2 regions of the Paenibacillus sp. BIC5C1 genome follow, and region 2 is predicted to be linked to the other one. Evidence: a T-box and tRNA genes for the amino acid it is inferred to sense, from the RefSeq annotation. Region 2 holds a T-box; the other holds one or more tRNA genes.
What was found. A T-box is a leader RNA that pairs with one kind of tRNA and senses whether it is charged. The one in region 2 lies ahead of trpS (tryptophan--tRNA ligase), so its partner is inferred to be a tRNA-Trp.
Positions count from the first base shown of each region.

Region 1: it has a tRNA-Trp gene. The T-box ahead of trpS (tryptophan--tRNA ligase) is inferred to sense a tRNA for this amino acid. The anticodon was not compared.

Region 1 covers NZ_CP135922.1:5,963,045-5,972,736, reverse strand. The annotation lists rRNA gene RS891_RS26795 (16S ribosomal RNA) at 1-1,286, shown strand, start outside; rRNA gene RS891_RS26790 (23S ribosomal RNA) at 1,599-4,524, shown strand; tRNA gene RS891_RS26785 (tRNA-Asn) at 4,593-4,668, shown strand; tRNA gene RS891_RS26780 (tRNA-Ser) at 4,672-4,763, shown strand; tRNA gene RS891_RS26775 (tRNA-Glu) at 4,770-4,841, shown strand; tRNA gene RS891_RS26770 (tRNA-Val) at 4,910-4,985, shown strand; tRNA gene RS891_RS26765 (tRNA-Met) at 5,005-5,078, shown strand; tRNA gene RS891_RS26760 (tRNA-Asp) at 5,106-5,183, shown strand; tRNA gene RS891_RS26755 (tRNA-Phe) at 5,279-5,354, shown strand; tRNA gene RS891_RS26750 (tRNA-Thr) at 5,373-5,448, shown strand; tRNA gene RS891_RS26745 (tRNA-Tyr) at 5,454-5,539, shown strand; tRNA gene RS891_RS26740 (tRNA-Trp) at 5,546-5,619, shown strand; tRNA gene RS891_RS26735 (tRNA-His) at 5,649-5,721, shown strand; tRNA gene RS891_RS26730 (tRNA-Gln) at 5,734-5,808, shown strand; tRNA gene RS891_RS26725 (tRNA-Gly) at 5,813-5,887, shown strand; tRNA gene RS891_RS26720 (tRNA-Cys) at 5,894-5,967, shown strand; tRNA gene RS891_RS26715 (tRNA-Leu) at 5,993-6,071, shown strand; gene RS891_RS26710 (class I SAM-dependent methyltransferase) at 6,457-7,383, shown strand; gene RS891_RS26705 (helix-turn-helix domain-containing protein) at 7,538-9,692, opposite strand, start outside.
Region 2 covers NZ_CP135922.1:755,188-764,879, forward strand. The annotation lists gene RS891_RS03600 (rhamnogalacturonan acetylesterase) at 1-327, shown strand, start outside; gene RS891_RS03605 (hypothetical protein) at 406-771, shown strand; gene RS891_RS03610 (sensory rhodopsin transducer) at 1,038-1,448, shown strand; gene RS891_RS03615 (Ger(x)C family spore germination protein) at 1,522-2,679, opposite strand; gene RS891_RS03620 (spore germination protein) at 2,676-4,145, opposite strand; gene RS891_RS03625 (GerAB/ArcD/ProY family transporter) at 4,126-5,232, opposite strand; gene trpS (tryptophan--tRNA ligase) at 5,302-6,294, opposite strand; T-box leader at 6,458-6,763, opposite strand; gene RS891_RS03635 (DMT family transporter) at 6,791-7,726, opposite strand; gene RS891_RS03640 (aminotransferase-like domain-containing protein) at 7,903-9,297, shown strand; gene RS891_RS03645 (glutamate-1-semialdehyde 2,1-aminomutase) at 9,380-9,692, opposite strand, start outside.

The sequences.
Region 1 (9,692 bases), 1.9 Mb from region 2:
GGGGTAACGGCTCACCAAGGCGACGATGCGTAGCCGACCTGAGAGGGTGATCGGCCACACTGGGACTGAGACACGGCCCAGACTCCTACGGGAGGCAGCAGTAGGGAATCTTCCGCAATGGGCGAAAGCCTGACGGAGCAATGCCGCGTGAGTGATGAAGGTTTTCGGATCGTAAAGCTCTGTTGCCAGGGAAGAACGCTTGGGAGAGTAACTGCTCTCAAGGTGACGGTACCTGAGAAGAAAGCCCCGGCTAACTACGTGCCAGCAGCCGCGGTAATACGTAGGGGGCAAGCGTTGTCCGGAATTATTGGGCGTAAAGCGCGCGCAGGCGGTCATTTAAGTCTGGTGTTTAATCCCGGGGCTCAACCCCGGATCGCACTGGAAACTGGGTGACTTGAGTGCAGAAGAGGAGAGTGGAATTCCACGTGTAGCGGTGAAATGCGTAGATATGTGGAGGAACACCAGTGGCGAAGGCGACTCTCTGGGCTGTAACTGACGCTGAGGCGCGAAAGCGTGGGGAGCAAACAGGATTAGATACCCTGGTAGTCCACGCCGTAAACGATGAGTGCTAGGTGTTAGGGGTTTCGATACCCTTGGTGCCGAAGTTAACACATTAAGCACTCCGCCTGGGGAGTACGGTCGCAAGACTGAAACTCAAAGGAATTGACGGGGACCCGCACAAGCAGTGGAGTATGTGGTTTAATTCGAAGCAACGCGAAGAACCTTACCAGGTCTTGACATCCCTCTGACCGGTACAGAGATGTATCTTTCCTTCGGGACAGAGGAGACAGGTGGTGCATGGTTGTCGTCAGCTCGTGTCGTGAGATGTTGGGTTAAGTCCCGCAACGAGCGCAACCCTTGATCTTAGTTGCCAGCACTTCGGGTGGGCACTCTAAGGTGACTGCCGGTGACAAACCGGAGGAAGGTGGGGATGACGTCAAATCATCATGCCCCTTATGACCTGGGCTACACACGTACTACAATGGCCGGTACAACGGGCTGTGAAGCCGCGAGGTGGAACGAATCCTAAAAAGCCGGTCTCAGTTCGGATTGCAGGCTGCAACTCGCCTGCATGAAGTCGGAATTGCTAGTAATCGCGGATCAGCATGCCGCGGTGAATACGTTCCCGGGTCTTGTACACACCGCCCGTCACACCACGAGAGTTTATAACACCCGAAGTCGGTGGGGTAACCGCAAGGAGCCAGCCGCCGAAGGTGGGATAGATGATTGGGGTGAAGTCGTAACAAGGTAGCCGTATCGGAAGGTGCGGCTGGATCACCTCCTTTCTATGGAGAATCGTTTCCCGAGTGGAAACATTCAAATACAAAATCTAGACAGGTCGGCTAGTTACTCACTCGTTGCTCAGTTTTGAGAGCTCAAACTCTCAAACAGCTTGCTTTTGCATGGAGCTTGTTCTTTGAAAACTAGATATCGAAACGAAATTTTGCGATTTAGAACATTCCTTTTTAAGCTGAACTTGTGTTAAACAAGTTTCAATAAATAGTGAAAACTGCATTGCGATGGTATCGAATGGGAGCGACTTTTGGCTTTGCGTAAGCAAAACAAGGGAAGCGAGCAGTCGAAACCGGAGCAATTATGGTTAAGCTACTAAGAGCACACGGAGGATGCCTAGGCGCTAGGAGCCGATGAAGGACGTGGCGAACAACGAAACTGCCTCGGGGAGCTGTAAGCAAGCTTTGATCCGGGGGTGTCCGAATGGGGAAACCCAGCTGGGGTAATTTCCAGTTACTCATAACTGAATACATAGGTTATGTAGAGGCATACCAGGGGAACTGAAACATCTAAGTACCCTGAGGAAGAGAAAACAATAGTGATTCCGTCAGTAGCGGCGAGCGAACGCGGAGAAGTCCAAACCAGAGAGCTTGCTCTTTGGGGTTGTGGGACATCTCACATGGAGTTACAAAGGAGCCGGTTAAACGAAGAGGTCTGGAAAGGCCCGCCAAAGAAGGTAAAAGCCCTGTAGTTGAAAGTCTGCTCTCTCCGAGATGTATCCCGAGTAGTGCGGGGCACGTGAAACCCCGTATGAATCCGGCAGGACCATCTGCCAAGGCTAAATACTTCCTAGCGACCGATAGTGAAGCAGTACCGTGAGGGAAAGGTGAAAAGCACCCCGGAAGGGGAGTGAAATAGAACCTGAAACCGTGTGCTTACAAAAAGTCAGAGCCCGTTTTAGGGGTGATGGCGTGCCTTTTGTAGAATGAACCGGCGAGTTACGTTCCCGTGCAAGGTTAAGGTGAAGAGCCGGAGCCGCAGCGAAAGCGAGTCTGAATAGGGCGACATAGTACGTGGACGTAGACCCGAAACCGGGTGATCTACCCCTGTCCAGGGTGAAGGTGCGGTAACACGCACTGGAGGCCCGAACCCACGCACGTTGAAAAGTGCGGGGATGAGGTGGGGGTAGCGGAGAAATTCCAATCGAACTCGGAGATAGCTGGTTCTCCCCGAAATAGCTTTAGGGCTAGCCTCGGAAAACAGAGTCGTGGAGGTAGAGCACTGATTGGGTGCGGGGCCCGCAAGGGTTACCAAGCTCAGTCAAACTCCGAATGCCATAGACTTACTTCCGGGAGTCAGACAGTGAGTGCTAAGATCCATTGTCAAAAGGGAAACAGCCCAGACCATCAGCTAAGGTCCCCAAGTGTGTGTTAAGTGGGAAAGGATGTGGAGTTGCACAGACAACCAGGATGTTGGCTTAGAAGCAGCCACCATTGAAAGAGTGCGTAATAGCTCACTGGTCGAGTGACTCTGCGCCGAAAATGTAACGGGGCTAAACACACCACCGAAGCTATGGCTTGATGCTTTGCATCAGGGGTAGGGGAGCGTTGTATAAGGGTTGAAGGTGTACCGTAAGGAGCGCTGGACATTATACAAGTGAGAATGCCGGTATGAGTAACGAAAAGATCAGTGAGAATCTGATCCGCCGAAAGCCTAAGGGTTCCTGAGGAAGGCTCGTCCGCTCAGGGTAAGTCGGGACCTAAGGCGAGGCCGAAAGGCGTAGTCGAAGGACAACAGGTCGAAATTCCTGTACCACCGTAAGCCGTTATGAGCAATGGGGGGACGCAGCAGGGTAGTGACGCGGACTGATGGATGTCCGTCTAAGCAGTGAGGCTGATGTGTAGGCAAATCCGCACATCGTAAGGCTGGGCTGTAATGGGGAGCGAAAATTATAGTAGCGAAGGTCATGATCTCACACTGCCAAGAAAAGCCTCTAGCCAGGTGATGGTGCCCGTACCGCAAACCGACACAGGTAGGCGAGAAGAGAATTCTAAGGCGCGCGGAAGAACTCTCGTTAAGGAACTCGGCAAAATGACCCCGTAACTTCGGGAGAAGGGGTGCCCCGGTAGTGTGAATAGCACGAGGGGGCCGCAGTGAAAAGGCCCAAGCGACTGTTTAGCAAAAACACAGGTCTGTGCGAAGCCGTAAGGCGAAGTATACGGGCTGACGCCTGCCCGGTGCTGGAAGGTTAAGGGGAGCGGTTAGGAGCAATCCGAAGCTGTGAACCGAAGCCCCAGTAAACGGCGGCCGTAACTATAACGGTCCTAAGGTAGCGAAATTCCTTGTCAGGTAAATTCTGACCCGCACGAATGGCGTAACGACTTGGGCGCTGTCTCAACGAGAGATCCGGTGAAATTTTAATACCTGTGAAGATGCAGGTTACCCGCGACAAGACGGAAAGACCCCATGGAGCTTTACTGCAGCTTGATATTGAATTTGGGTACGATCTGTACAGGATAGGTGGGAGCCTTTGAAGCAGGAGCGCAAGCTTCTGTGGAGGCACCGTTGGGATACCACCCTGATCGTATCTAGGTTCTAACCTGGTACCGTAATCCGGTGCGGGGACAGTGTCAGGTGGGCAGTTTGACTGGGGCGGTCGCCTCCTAAAGAGTAACGGAGGCGCCCAAAGGTTCCCTCAGAATGGTTGGAAATCATTCGAAGAGTGCAAAGGCATAAGGGAGCTTGACTGCGAGACCTACAAGTCGAGCAGGGACGAAAGTCGGGCTTAGTGATCCGGTGGTACCGCATGGAAGGGCCATCGCTCAACGGATAAAAGCTACCCTGGGGATAACAGGCTTATCTCCCCCAAGAGTCCACATCGACGGGGAGGTTTGGCACCTCGATGTCGGCTCATCGCATCCTGGGGCTGAAGTAGGTCCCAAGGGTTGGGCTGTTCGCCCATTAAAGCGGTACGCGAGCTGGGTTCAGAACGTCGTGAGACAGTTCGGTCCCTATCTGTCGTGGGCGTAGGAAATTTGAGAGGAGCTGTCCTTAGTACGAGAGGACCGGGATGGACGTACCGCTGGTGTACCAGTTGTTCCGCCAGGAGCACCGCTGGGTAGCTATGTACGGACGGGATAAGCGCTGAAAGCATCTAAGCGTGAAGCCCCCCTCAAGATGAGATTTCCCAGTATGTAAGACCCCTTGAAGACGACGAGGTAGATAGGCTGGGGGTGGAAGTGCAGCAATGCATGGAGCTGACCAGTACTAATCGGTCGAGGGCTTATCCAATATGCAGGTTATGAATCGCAAATTTCGTTTCGGATCTAGTTTTCAGAGAATGATCTCTGAAGCATTATTCCCTGATAGCTCAGTTGGTAGAGCACTCGACTGTTAATCGAGTTGTCACAGGTTCGAGCCCTGTTCGGGGAGCCATATGGAGAGGTGTCCGAGTTGGCCGAAGGAGCACGATTGGAAATCGTGTAGGCGCCACAAGCGTCTCGAGGGTTCGAATCCCTCTCTCTCCGCCATAGCAAGGCCCGTTGGTCAAGGGGTTAAGACACCTCCCTTTCACGGAGGTAACAGGGGTTCGAATCCCCTACGGGTCATATCTAACTTCAAAAAAAGAAGTTGATTTACACAGCAGTTTTATGATAAGATCATAAATGTGTTGTTCGGAGGCTTAGCTCAGCTGGGAGAGCATCTGCCTTACAAGCAGAGGGTCGGGGGTTCGATCCCCTCAGCCTCCACCATATAACTTTTAAATTACGACGCGGGGTGGAGCAGCCCGGTAGCTCGTCGGGCTCATAACCCGAAGGCCGCAGGTTCAAATCCTGCCCCCGCAATTATACTTTCTATGAAGAAAGTGATCTGGAACCGTGGTGTAGTTGGCCTAACATGCCTGCCTGTCACGCAGGAGATCGCGGGTTCGAATCCCGTCGGTTCCGCCATTTTAATCTTTACATGAGGAAGCTGTTCACTAAATCTGCTATATGGCACCGAACGCCCTAGATAAAGTGCAACGTTTCAGAATTAACTTTATTGTGGCTCGGTAGCTCAGTCGGTAGAGCAGAGGACTGAAAATCCTCGTGTCGGCGGTTCGATTCCGTCCCGAGCCACCATTTATCACAACTTAATACGCCGGTGTAGCTCAACTGGTAGAGCAACTGACTTGTAATCAGTAGGTTGGGGGTTCAAGTCCTCTCGCCGGCACCACTTATGGAGGATTAGCGAAGTGGCCAAACGCATCAGACTGTAAATCTGCTCCCGTACGGGTTCGGTGGTTCGAATCCATCATCCTCCACCAGTTTTTAGGGGCATAGTTTAAAGGTAGAACAACGGTCTCCAAAACCGTTGGTGTGGGTTCAATTCCTGCTGCCCCTGCCAATTAACTTTCAAGAACATATTGTATTATGGCGATCGTGGCGAAGTGGTTAACGCACCGGTTTGTGGATCCGGCATTCGGGGGTTCAATTCCCCTCGATCGCCCCTTTGTTTTTTTGGGGATTAGCCAAGCGGTAAGGCAACGGACTTTGACTCCGTCATGCATAGGTTCAAATCCTATATCCCCAGCCATTATGCGGACGTGGCTCAGCGGTAGAGCATCGCCTTGCCAAGGCGAGGGTCGCGGGTTCGATTCCCGTCGTCCGCTCCAAAATATGGCGCCATAGCCAAGTGGTAAGGCACAGCTCTGCAAAAGCTTTATCCCCAGTTCGAATCTGGGTGGCGCCTCCAGTATATTTTTATAAAAACATCATATGCCGGCGTGGCGGAATGGCAGACGCGCTCGACTCAAAATCGAGTGGGAAACCGTGGAGGTTCGAGTCCTCTCGCCGGTATTCAAGCAAGTAAGAAAAAGCTCATTAGATGCAAAATCTAATGAGCTTTTTTATTTGGCGAATTGAAAGATGACGTGCGGCAATTAAGCAAAGAAGGGCTCCTGAATGGATTCTTGTAGGTCATAACAACACCATTTTTACAGGGGAATCCAGCATATGCTAGGGCAAATACACGATATTCTGGTATCTCATAATTATTTTGTTTATGTATTGACGCATGACTTTAATAAGTATATTGTAGATGTGTAAAGTCTCTGATAATATTTTAGTTTAATTAAGGATATTAAAGCTCTTTTAAATTTGTATAAAAGGTGTTTATTGAAACAAGATAATATCCTTTTTGCGAGTGAATTTTTATTTCATAAAAGAAATGGAGTGAAGCAACGTGTCTGGAGAAAAAAATGTATCCAAGCATTCTGAGATTTTATTTGATCGATTTGTGTGGGAAGAAGCGTGGAAGAATCAGTCCACAGTTTCAAAATACAATATGAAGAGCACGGCGTTTGACGCGACATCTGCATTTGAACGATGGGCTAGAGAATATCATCAACATTCGTTTACTGAAGAGGGGAAGAAGCGCTCTGAACGCATCATAGGTTGGATTGAAAATCAGGGAGTGAGTTTTGACGGTTTATCGATATTAGATATTGGAGCAGCATCGGGCATCTTTACGATTCCTTTTGCAACTAAAGGAGCGAGCGTTATAGCTGTAGAGCCATCTGAACTGTTAGTTTCCTTAATGAAGGAGACAATTCCTGCATCCCTTACATCCAGTATTGATATCGTTTCAGAGCGGTTCGAGGACATATCGATTCAGGAAAAGGGCTGGGAGAAGAAATATGATTTTGCATTTGCATCCATGTGCCCGGCGATGTCGAATTGGGAAACGATTGAACAGGCGATCAGCACTGCCCGAAAGTATGTTTATATTAGCACGATGGCTGGATCGAGAGAGCACACACTAATAGATGAGCTTAAAGAGGTATTAGGAGCCTATCCATCATACAACGCTGGAGATATGGGATATATACAACAGCTGCTGTACCTGAAAGATTATTCGTACACCACCTTAATCACTAAAGAAACAAGTTATATTGAGATGCCTGTTGAGGAAGTCGTTGATAAGCTTAAGGAATGGCTTAGCACGCACGAACTGCCAACGGATGAAGGTTCTCTTGCCCTGGCTGAACAATATATCAGAGACACTTACAAAGATGGTGTGGTTACATTCTCACGCGGAGGGAAGTTTGGTAAAATTCTGATTCAATTGGAGCAACCGAATATGAAAGTGGTACGTACCAAGGAAAAGTAGACCTATTCCAGCAGTAATCATTTTAGATGAAGTTTTAAGGGAGCAGTTATAACTGCTCCCTTTTTTTGATGGTCGGATATAACACAATTTATTCTTCGCCTGAATAACAAACGTTCTTCTTCTATAAATAGTACTTCATCCCCCAAAGAGCCGTTTACTGCTTTATGGATAGATCAGGCTTCTGCTTACGTTCCCTATATTGTCCGGGCGTGATTCCTTCCCATTTTCGAAAAGAACGGATAAAGTTCTGTGGATTGTTATAACGAAGCCGTGCAGCGATATCCTTGATCGTCAACTCGCTTTCGTCGAGCCACTTTTTAGCTATACTGAAGCGGTACTTCGTCAGATACTCACTAAATGCACAGCCTGTCTCTTTGCGGAACACACTGCTTAGGTAGTTGGAATTGTAATGGAGTCTGGATGCGCATTCCTCCAACGTCAGATCCTTATCGTATTCTTGCTGGATGATGGCAATCATTTTCTCGGATATGTGCTGGTATTGGGCGTACTGTCTTTCTTTCAAAATGAGAATGATCGGTATGATGATATGATTGTTAAACCATTGCTCAACCTCAGCAGCATACTGCAGAGTATGAAGTTCATTGAAAATGGACCCATGGCCTTTGGTGATCTGTCCCAGTCGTATACCGGATTCCTGCATCATCTGCAAAATATGTGTTAACAACCGGGTGAGTGCTACCTGATATTCTTCCGGTGTGCATTCCATGCCAAAGAGTACTTCAAGCAACTGATGGAGATGAGAGGATGCTAGGGCTTCATCGGCATTTTGGATAGCCTGTATCAGCGTATACTCCAGTGATTCGGGATATCGCAGTGCCCAATGTGAGGTACGATTATCGATCGTCTCAAATTGAAAGATGATACCTGCTCCCAGTTTCATTCGATGCTTGAGCGCTTCAAGGGCCTCCGTATAAGCCTGCGATATATGAAATAGGGAGGCGTGGGGCTGACTGAAGCCAATGCTTACCTGGAGACTAAGGATCTCACTGATCTGTTGCTGTAGTTGTTCCGTTAACGTATACAAATGCTGTGAAAAACGAACAAGATCTTGCTCAGGGGTACCTATAATGGTAACGACAGCCTGTTCATATACCACGGTGAATAACTGTTGCTCTGCATAAATACTCTCCTCCAGTATGTTTTGGACGGCAAACAGCAACAAATCACGATCCTTGGCATGATATTTGGTGTGATTCACAAGTTCAGCCTGAACTGCAATGACGGCTATTTGTTGCCACTCTTGAAGTTGTGAACCATAACCATTCTCTCTGAGTGTGTCATGGAGAGTGGACGGTGCATTTTTGCCCAGAAGCAGGTTGATTAGAAAATGAGTACGGATGTGCAACTTATATTGATTTAATTTGCTTTCAAGCTGGGATTGAGAAGCCGATAACTGAGAAATACCGGCTCTGATTTGCTCGAATTCATCCATATAAAGTATAGACTTGGTTTTAAAATTACCTTTGGACAACCGTTTGTCACCGAGCTGTGCAAGAAGCTTGCGGATTGGAATATGCATTCGCCTTGAACCGATCCAAGAGAGCAGCAGGGAAAGCAGTAGCATAGCAACACTGATATACATGGTGTGCAGCCCAATCTGAACATACTCGTGAGTTAGAATATTCGTAGGTGAAATGAGAATATAGGTCCACCCTTTTAGAGAAGAATGCGTGTAGGACAGCGAGTAATGTGTATCTGCAATCCGTACCTCACGTTGACCTGAGGAGGTAGCGAAACTACGCTTAGATAACAATGCACTAAAGCTGGCCTTCGAATCGCTGTCCCATATTCCTGATGCAGCCAATGGCTGACCAATATATTGGGGATCGGGGTGGACCATGATACGTTGTTCACGATTCAAAATGATCAGTCCGGCCGCAGAACTTTCAGGAGATTCCTCTTCCAGTGGTTTTTGCAGTGAACATGCCGGAATTCCCGCAATCAGGGCAGCTTCAGAAGAAACATTTACATCGGGTATCGATCTGGCAAGAGCAATATGGTAGATGCAGCCTGAATTCACCGGGCGCTCATTATTGTTAAACACGGATGAGGGTGTAAGTTGCCAACCGGATGTGAGTGTGTTCGATAACAAGTCTTTCATAGGCAGAGCCATTGGGAAATCAGTATTCAGGTATAGGCCAGCATGATCGATAAGCCAGTCTTGGGTCTGATTTACGAGCGTAATATCCATTAAAGGCTCCCACGACCTCATATTCTTGAATTCGGTCTGTAACTTCTCAGCAAACAAAGGGCCGGTGCCCTGAATCGATGAGGATGACGTTAGAGAA
Region 2 (9,692 bases):
CCGGTGCATCGGCGCTATTTCGCTGATGACGGAACATTGACCGACACCCATGGCGATTATATCGTGGCCGTGCGTGAGCTGGCGGAAGAGGAAAGTGTGCCGCTGATCGATCTGGCTGAGCGAAGCCGTATCCTGTTCGAGCAAGCCGGCATTGAAGGCAGCAAGGAGGATTTCATGTGGGTGCTGCCGGGTGAGTATGTGAACTTCCCAGCAGGCGTGGAGGATAACACCCACTTTCAGGAACGCGGTGCTCGTCGCCTCGCCATGCAGGTGGCGGAAGCCATCCGCGAGCTGCGACTGCAGCCACTGCAGATGTATTTGAGGTAAGGGAGCAAGAAGGGCGGAATCGGAGCAGAGGGAGCGGAGCGTCCGCCTTTGGCGCGGGATTTCCCCTGCTGAGGGGGAATGAAAAAGAAATCCCGAGCCAACAGCGGCCCGCAGCCCGATCCGCCCGCCGAAGCGCCTGCCCCGCGAGTTAGCCTTGCTTTTATTAAGCAAGTTAACGAAGTAACGAGCAAGGTTGCTTTTAAGCTGCCCAGCGAGCATAGCGAAGGCAATAAGCCTTTAAAAAGCCAAGGCGAGCGTTGCAGCGAAGAAGGGCGGAATCGGAGCAGAGGGAGCGGAGCGTCCGCCTTTGGCGCGGGATTTCCCCTGCTGAGGGGGAATGAAAAAGAAATCCCGAGCCAACCTAGCGGCCCACAGCCCGATCCGCCATCGAAGCGCCTGCCCCGCGAGTTAGCCTTGCTTTTATTAAGCGAGTTAACGAAGTAACGAGCATCCCAAAAGTTGCCCAGCGAGCATAGCGAAGGCAATAAGCCTTTAAAAAGCCAAGGCGAGCGTTGCAGCGAAGAAGGGCGGAATCGGAGCAGAGGGAGCGGAGCGTCCGCCTTTGGCGCGGGATTTCCCCTGCTGAGGGGGAATGAAAAAGAAATCCCGAGCCAACAGCGGCCCGCAGCCCGATCCGCCCGCCGAAGCGCCTGCCCCGCAAGCCTCCCGCGCGTTTAACTAATTATTGCATTAGCAAAGGAGGAGTATTAATGGCACAGGATCAGACGAACAATTCAGCACATAAAACATCTTCCACTACGACAGGTCGCACCGACTGGGTAATTCCCGATGGTTATATTCCACCAGTCAGCTCGGGCTCACTGGAGAGTCATGAGAGCATCTGTGTATTAAATACAAGTACAGTGGATGCACTGCTGCAAATAACGATTTATTTTGAAGATAGGGAACCGCTCGAAGACATCGTGGCTGAGGTACCTGCGCGGAGAACAAAGCATATTCGGACAGCTTCGTTGAGATCGGGTGAACAACTTATCCCTCCGGGAGTACCCTATGCCATTACCGTCTCCAGCAACGTTCCCGTTATCGTACAGTACAGCCGTCTGGATACTACTCAGCCTGAACTGGCACTCATGAGTGTTATGGCGTTTCCACTGGGATGAGGTGTTTGATTATGAAATGAAAAGACGACCCGTAACCTTGCATGCTCTGCAGGCTGCTGATCGTCTTTTTACGTTACTTATCGTATTTATACGTACTGGCATTGAGTATTTTCACATGAACCTCCACCTTTCCGAGTTTAAACCGCTCAAGTGGATTAGCCCGTTTATATACCTCCTGTTTCCAGAGGGGGAGATCATGGCGATAGAGATGTTCCACCAAACCGTAGGAATCAATCTTGCGTGATTTGGTTTTCTCGAACGTATCACGGATTTGGGACTCCATCTGTTTTTCCGCGTTCTTTTCCATGATATGGGGAGAACGGTGAGAGCCATGATCCTCGATGATGGCGCTTTTAACTGAAGTAACCAGGTCAAAGGTAACACCATTTCCTTCTTTCCTGGCTTTGATCGTGGTTTTGGGATTATTAAGCCTAAGCGTCAGATCCGGAGTGTTGCCCCCATTTCTGTATACATATAACGGATATTGATATACGCGATCATAATTTACATATCGTGTCCCATCAGCATCTTTGCCTGTAATCCTGCCTTGACTTTTACCGTTTGAAATGACATAAAACCCATCCATTCTAATAAGTGGGGGTGCTTCATCCCCGTTATACCAGGTCTCGTTCTGATTGGTAATGGAAGGCAAAAGAATGACTGAAGCAGGCTCCCGAAATCCGTCAAGGAGCTGGTGAAGTCGGATCGGTTCATAACCGGAATGTTGCTTATAAAGCTTCATCGGTTCGAACAGCTCGATGGTCTGGGCGGATTGGTTCAGCAGGGCAGAGGGAGAGAGTACATCTGTAATGTTTTGCTCTGTACCGTAGAGCCAGGGGGTATATCTCAGTTGGCCTGAATGCAGCAAGGTATTAAAGACATCCTCCAGCCGCCCATTCAATATATTTTTTGATAAGACTATCGCTTTTACATGGGTCCACAGCGTTTGTTGCTGAGAGGTTTGATATAGGTCATCAATAGCCATACTCAGCGTAGAACCCTTCCCTCGTCCGATCCAGATATCACTTGCTTCCCTTGAAGTTGGGCCTTCCTGCTTGGCAATACTGGAGAAATCAATGAGTTGAGCGTAAGCAATGTATTGGTTGTCTACATAGTCTATCCCTACAGCGGTGATAAAGTTAATGCTCTGAACTTCTTTGGAATCCCAGCACCCAGTCAGCAAAATGAAGCAGCATATCAACAAGCTAACCTTAGCCGTCCATCTTGTCACGAGCCTTTCCTCCGGCGAGTGGAATCCTGTGTGTGGAGTGCTGCAGGACGCTTGGTCCGTTTCATGGAAGGTGGCATGGATACAGCTTGGGTGAAGTCGTCGGGAATGTAAGGGGAGACGGGTGACAGATACGAGACGCCGTAACACTCCAACGAAACGAGGTGAACCAGGAGACCAAATAGTCCAATCATGAAACCGAATAATCCAAGGATGGAAGAAATGATAAGCATTCCAATCCGGACTTGAGCAGTAGCCCCACTGAGCACGGTATTCACCAGAATATAGCTGGAGATCACCGAGATAGCGACCGTGACAATGATCGTGGGAGAAGTAATTCCTGCTCGAATAGCGGCATCTCCGATAATAAGTCCACCTACCACGCTGACGGTCTGTCCCAATGCACGAGGGAGTCGGCGGCCAGCTTCGTTAAATAGCTCGAACATAAATATCATTAAAAATGCTTCCAGCGTTACTGGCATGGGTAGACCCATCCGGGTACCTGAAATGGTTGCGAGCAGAGGCAAGGGAATCTGCTCCACATTGAAACTGGTTAGGCCGATATAGAAAGCAGGAAAGAAACAGGCAATTAGTAGTCCGGAAATGCGCAAAATACGCTCAAAAGTAACAATGAAGAAAGGGGTACTCTCGTCTTCCGGCGATTTTAACTGATTAAACAGAGTGGTTGGAGCGATAATGGCTACAGGTGAACCTTCAATGAGAACCACAAATCGCCCATTTAAAAGGGAGTCCACGACATAATCGGGCCGCTCCGTATTATCCGTGAGTGGGAAGATACTGCGAATCCCCCCCATAATGGCACGTTCCATAATAGAGGTACCGAGAATGCCGTCGATTTCAATTTGGTCGAGATTATGGCGTGCTTCTTTCAGAATTTCCGGGTTAATAATGTCTTTGACATACAACAGACCAATAGTTGTCTGGGTACGACCACCTTTAACATATTTTTCATAACACATGGAAGAGGTTTTCATTCTTTTACGAACGAGGCCGATATTCACGGATAGCTCTTCAGTGAACCCATCCCGAGGCCCTTTAATCGAGGACTCGATCGCTGATTCCTCAGGGTTTCTTCCTGGTATATTCGCGATATCTAGACTGCAGGACTGATCACCATTTCCGAAAATGAGCAGTAATTGTCCACTAAAAATCAACAAATTTAAATTCTCTGTATCTGTAAGATCTTCTATCGGATTCAAGGTTAATCCCAATTCTTTGGGGTGTGCTTCTTCTATGAAGAGGGAATGCTGTTCCAGCCGTGGGATAATAAACTGGTTGATTTGTTTGCCGTCGACCAAACCGTCGCAATAGAGCATAATCACCGACATATCGGTTTCATCTTTGGCTGGAAAGGTCTGAATAACAACATCTGCGCAGGGATTGAACTGCTCCTCAAAAGAGGCAAGCAGTGTTTCATGGGACGTGGTGTCAATCGTTTGGTGCTCCATGATTTTTCCTCCTCTGATGGCGTGAACTGATGTATGCAACGGCTGTTGCAACTACTGCTAGTCCGCTCAGATACATGAGATTGAACGGGAATATGTACTGGACAAGCAGTTTTTCGAATGTCATATCATCCAGAGGATACAGCATGGAAAGAATAAATAAGACGCCGAGAGTGGCACAACATATGATCCTTCTGGAGGCGCTCTTAATATTCCAAATTTCTACTACAATATACATGGCCAGACTAATCCGGGTGAAAGAACCGGCGAGCCATTGATAAATGGAAAAGAAATCAGTCTGGGCAATATATTTGCCCAAGGAGGCAATTCGCCATTCTTCAAAGGCGGGATATCGCATTTTGGCAGCTTCAAAAGGATCGAATTCCACGATTGCACCAATGAGTGGGCCAAGTGTTAGCCCCAGAATAATGAACGCAAGCATCAGGTATTGCCATACACGTATGCGTTTGGAGAGATGGGGCTGCAAGTACCAGATGAACAGCAGCTCAAACATGCCTGAAAGGCTGTACACCGTGCCATGAAACACGGGATTCCAGCCATGTTCAAGCACAGGCAGCAGACGACTATAATCCTTGTATTGTGTATTAACGATAGCGACATAGAAGCCAAGCAGCACAACTAAGGGCAGGATCAATCCTGCTGTAAATGCCAGAGAGCGTACTCCTTTATAGGCCGCATAGGCACAGAGAGACATCAGGGCAATGCTTGTAACCAATATTGGCGTCTCCGTCAGATAATTGGTTTTGGCCCAAGTGGTGGTGTCGTGCAGAGTAAAGTAGATCACGGACAGAAAAAAGAGGCTGTTTCCCACCCGAAACAGTATGCCAAGAGGCTTGCCAAGATGGGAAGTCAGCCATTCATGCAGGGTTTGATGCTGGAGAAAACGAGAGACATACGCGAGCATTAGAGTGAATAAAAGATAAGGCCCTGCAGACAACAGAACGGATATCCATGCATCCCTTTTGGCCGAAGACAAAAGGGCAGGGATGATCAGGACGTGGCTGATCAGGCCGACAGATAACATCATTAACATCATGGCTTGCAAAAAAGAAGGCTGTGTTGGTTTCATGCTGAGGGGACCTCTTTTCCCAATATACTGTTCTCAGCAGTGTTAACGTGATCAGGCCTTCTCATACCGTCAGTCGAAATAACGTATCCCCATCGCTTCACGAACCTCAAGCATCGTCTCACGTGCAGCCTGACGGGCCTGATATGTGCCCTCCACGAGGATTTCTTTCACTTCATGCCCACGTTGTTCATAGTAATTTCGCCGTTCACGGAAAGGGGAGAGCAGTTCGTTAATTGCAGTGCCTGCAATCTTCTTGCAATCCTTGCAACCAATGGTGCCATTACTACAGTTCGCATGAATTTCAGCTGCCTCGTCCTTTCGAAAAAGCTGGTGGTAGGCAAACACCGGACAAATATCCGGATGTCCCGGGTCAGAACGATGAATGCGTGCGGGGTCGGTTTTTGCCTTGGACAGCTTGGCATACACATCATCAGGATGGGCATTCAACGAGATGGCGTTGCCCATACTTTTGCTCATTTTGCCCACGCCATCCAGTCCGCCCAGCCGTTCTCCGGTCAGAATACGTGGTTCAGGCAGAACAGGCGCATATAATTCGTTGAACCGCCGCACCAGTTTCCGCGCTGTTTCAATATGTGGAATCTGGTCTTCTCCCGCTGGAACAAGAGTTGCTTTGCAGAACGCAATATCCGCAGCTTGGCTGACGGGATATCCAAGAAATCCGTAATAGAGATCCTTATAACCACGGTCACGTGCTTCGTTTTTAATCGTGGGATTATGCCGAAGACTGTTCACCGTGATAAACATGGAGAATATGACAGTTAGCTCGGCAATTTCCGGGATCATTGACTGGATGAACAGAGTGGCTTTATTGGGATCGATACCTACGGAAAGATAATCAAGTGTCACTTGATGCACGCTGTCTGCAATCAGCCCCGGTTGATCATAGTGGGTCGTGAGCGCCTGTACATCAGCCAGTAAAATATACGTTTTGTACTCATCCTGCAATTGCACCCGACTGCGCAGGCTGCCTACGTAATGGCCGAGATGAAGCTGTCCGGTTGTCCGGTCTCCGGTTAAAATAATGTCTTTGTTCTTGTTCATGGTTCATTCTCCTTTGATGTTGTGATTTGTCGATCTTTAATTGCTGACGCCACCAACCGTCTTCCACGACCATCACCTCCTTTCAGCCTGCAACAGTTTTTGGGTATATCCATAAATCAAAAAAAGCCTCGTCCTTCATCCTGTTTCCCAGACGGGAACAGAATAGAAGGACGAAGCTTATACTTCGCGGTGCCACCTTAATTGGCCGCTGGTTTGCGGCCCACTTGAGGGATACGGATGGATTATATGCAAGAAGCCCGCATATTGCCTTATCGATATCCTGTCCATGGATAACGGCTGAACTTGCCGCCTTGCCTACTGACGATCCGCGCTCCTGAGTTAGGTGGCAGAACGTGTTCAACTCGGAACTCCGAAGCCCATTTCCACATGACCGATACACCTGCTCACACCATCCGCCGGCTCTCTGAGGTATCTAATCCTGTATACTTCTCTTCATCATTGTTGATAACGTCCATTTACAATTTTTCACATTGTATCATGCTTGATCTGGTTTGACCAGCTCACGTTTTCTTCCGCTCATATTGGTGCCAAGTACACCAGCGATGATCAGCAGAGCTCCAACAAAGTGGTAGCCATGAACAGGTTCATGCAAGATCCAGGCTCCGCCAGCAATCGAAATAAGCGTGGATAAATTACTGAATACACTCATTTTGGAAGCTTCCAGATGAGTCAGGGCATAACTCGCCAGCAGCGTGGAGAACATGGTGGAGAGGATGGCCAGATAGGCCAGTGCTCCTAGGTAAGATGCATCTCCCAGTGGCTTCACATAATCCATCATGGTTCCGCTCGACGCGTGACGAATCAGGGAAGCTGCGTTGAAGACGATAAATCCAACCATCAGGGTCACCCAGGTCAATTCCATCGGTTTATATTTCTGCGCCAAGGGTCTTGCCAATACACCATAACCTGCAAAACAAACCGTGGAGAGCAGCAATAAAGCAATACCTTTAAAATTGCCTGCCGACATCCCGCTCCCTTTCATCAAGAAAATAAAGATAACACCGGCCACGGACAACAGCAGGAACAGTTTTTGCAAAAGGGATGTACGTTCTTTTAGAAAGATAGAGGCCAACACAAGTGTGAATACGGGGGCCATCGCCTGGATAATCCCTGCTTCCGATGAGTTGGACGAGACTAGCCCGAATGCCTGAAAGGCAAAGAACAAAACAGGAGAGAGCAGCCCTAGCGGAATGATACGCCACAGATCACGAAGGGTTAGCTTGATTTTGATCCATCCAAAAATAACAGGGATGCTGACTACAAGTAACGACAAGGCAAAACGATGTGCCAATACATCAATTGGATGTGCGACACTCACCGTCATTTTGACGAATAAAAAGGATAAACCAATAATGGCTGCATATAAAACAGCTGCTACATATGCATATGTTCTAGTCTGTCTATTGTTCATGGGTTTCCTCCAATAATACGGTTTTTCTTTTCTAATTCAACGGAGCATAAGTTGCTGCGTACGCTGTCTGACCTTATTCAATATACTGCCAGACCAATAGTGGTACAATAGACAAAAACGTTTACTGTACCGGTACACTTGAAGTAATGCTGAAGTCGGAGGAGGGGCAGAATCCAATGAGAAAATACGAAATCATCGCCGAATCACTTAAGCAATGGATCCAGGATCAATTGCGCCAGCAGAACAGTGGACAATGGCAGGATAAAGGCATCAAACTGCCGGCTGTGCGTGTTCTGGCTGAGCAATATCAATGTAGCGTAAGTACAGCCATACGCGCTTACGAGTGGCTGGAAGAGCGGCATCTGGTCTACGCGGTGCCTCAGTCCGGATATTATGCGGTACAGAATGGGGCTGAAGTGGAGGATGGAGAGTGGCAGGGGCCAATGGATTTTGCCTCCGCAGCTCCTGATCCGCGAGTATTCCCTTATTCCGATTTTCGCCATTGTGTGGATCAGGCAATGGAGAAGAAACAGGCAGAGCTCTTCTTGTACGGAACCGAAAGAGGCTTGCCTTCCTTGATTGAACTATTGCAGAAGCAATTCGCTGATTATCAGGTGTTTGCCCGGAAGGAGCAGTTCTTTATTACTTCAGGTGTGCAGCAGGCTCTAGCTGTTCTGGCGTTAATGCCTTTTCCGAATGGGAATAAGCAGGTGATGCTGGAACTGCCGGGTTATCATAATATGCCTTCGCTTCTACAAGGGCTGAATGTACCGATTGCTGGTGTGAGGCGTTCTCTGAATGGCCTGGATTGGGACGCGATCGAACGGCAGTTCCGCGAAGGAGATATCAAATTCTTTTATGTTATGCCGCGTTTTCATAACCCGATTGGAACTTCCCTGACAACAGCTGAGAAGAAAAGATTAATCCGGTTGGCGCAGCGTTATGATGTCTATCTGGTAGAGGATGATTTCTTGGCTGATCTGGAAGAGAACACGAAGCAGGACCCGTTATGGTCGTATGATACGGAGGGGCGAGTGATTTATCTGAAAAGTTACTCCAAAATCCTGTTTCCTGGCCTGCGGATTGGTGTGGCTATTCTGCCTGCAAGTCTTACTGCATCGTTTAGTAAATACAAAAAAATGCTCGACATAGACACCGCGGTACTATCCCAGGCAGCACTTGAGGTCTACATCCGTAACGGGATGTTTGCCCATCATGGCAAAGTCATCCGCAGCCGCTATGCTGCCCGGATGAACAAATTGTATCAGCAACTTAATTCCTTCCCAGACTTCGGTCCATTTGCGAATGCACCGCGTACAGGTGGGGAGCATACGGTTCTGCCACTACCTAAGGATATGCCTCTCAGGGTCTTGCTGTCCCGGTTGGATCAACGGGGAGTCATTGCCGATACAACAGAACGATATTATCCAGAAGGTGCACAGGAGATATATCAGGATAAAATGCTGCGGTTAAACATATCCAATGTACCGAAGCAGCGGATCAAGGAAGGGTTGCGGATTATTCGTGAAGAAATAGCGAAACTGCAAAAGGCGTCCACACAAGCGGATTAATTGCTTGTGGGACGCCTTATTTCATGCGATAAATTTCAGTGATGTTTGCTATGACACAATGTGTGAATTGTTAGATAACGGTTTACGCCTGAGCCATAGCTTTAAAGGAAGCTTCTGCGGCTTCAAGTGTTTCCGCAACATCCTTGTCCGTATGTGCAGTGGTCAGGAACCAGGCTTCATATTTGGAAGGAGCCAGATTAATGCCACGATTCAGCATATGACGGAAGAAGGAAGCGAACTGTTCACCATCGGTATCCTGAGCTTGATCGTAATTCGTAACCGGGTGATCACAGAAGTGAGTGGAGAAGGCGCCACGAATTCGGTTAATGGTTAACGCAATGCCATGACGATCCGCAGAAGCCTGAAGGCCTGTTGTCAGATCAATCGCAAGACGT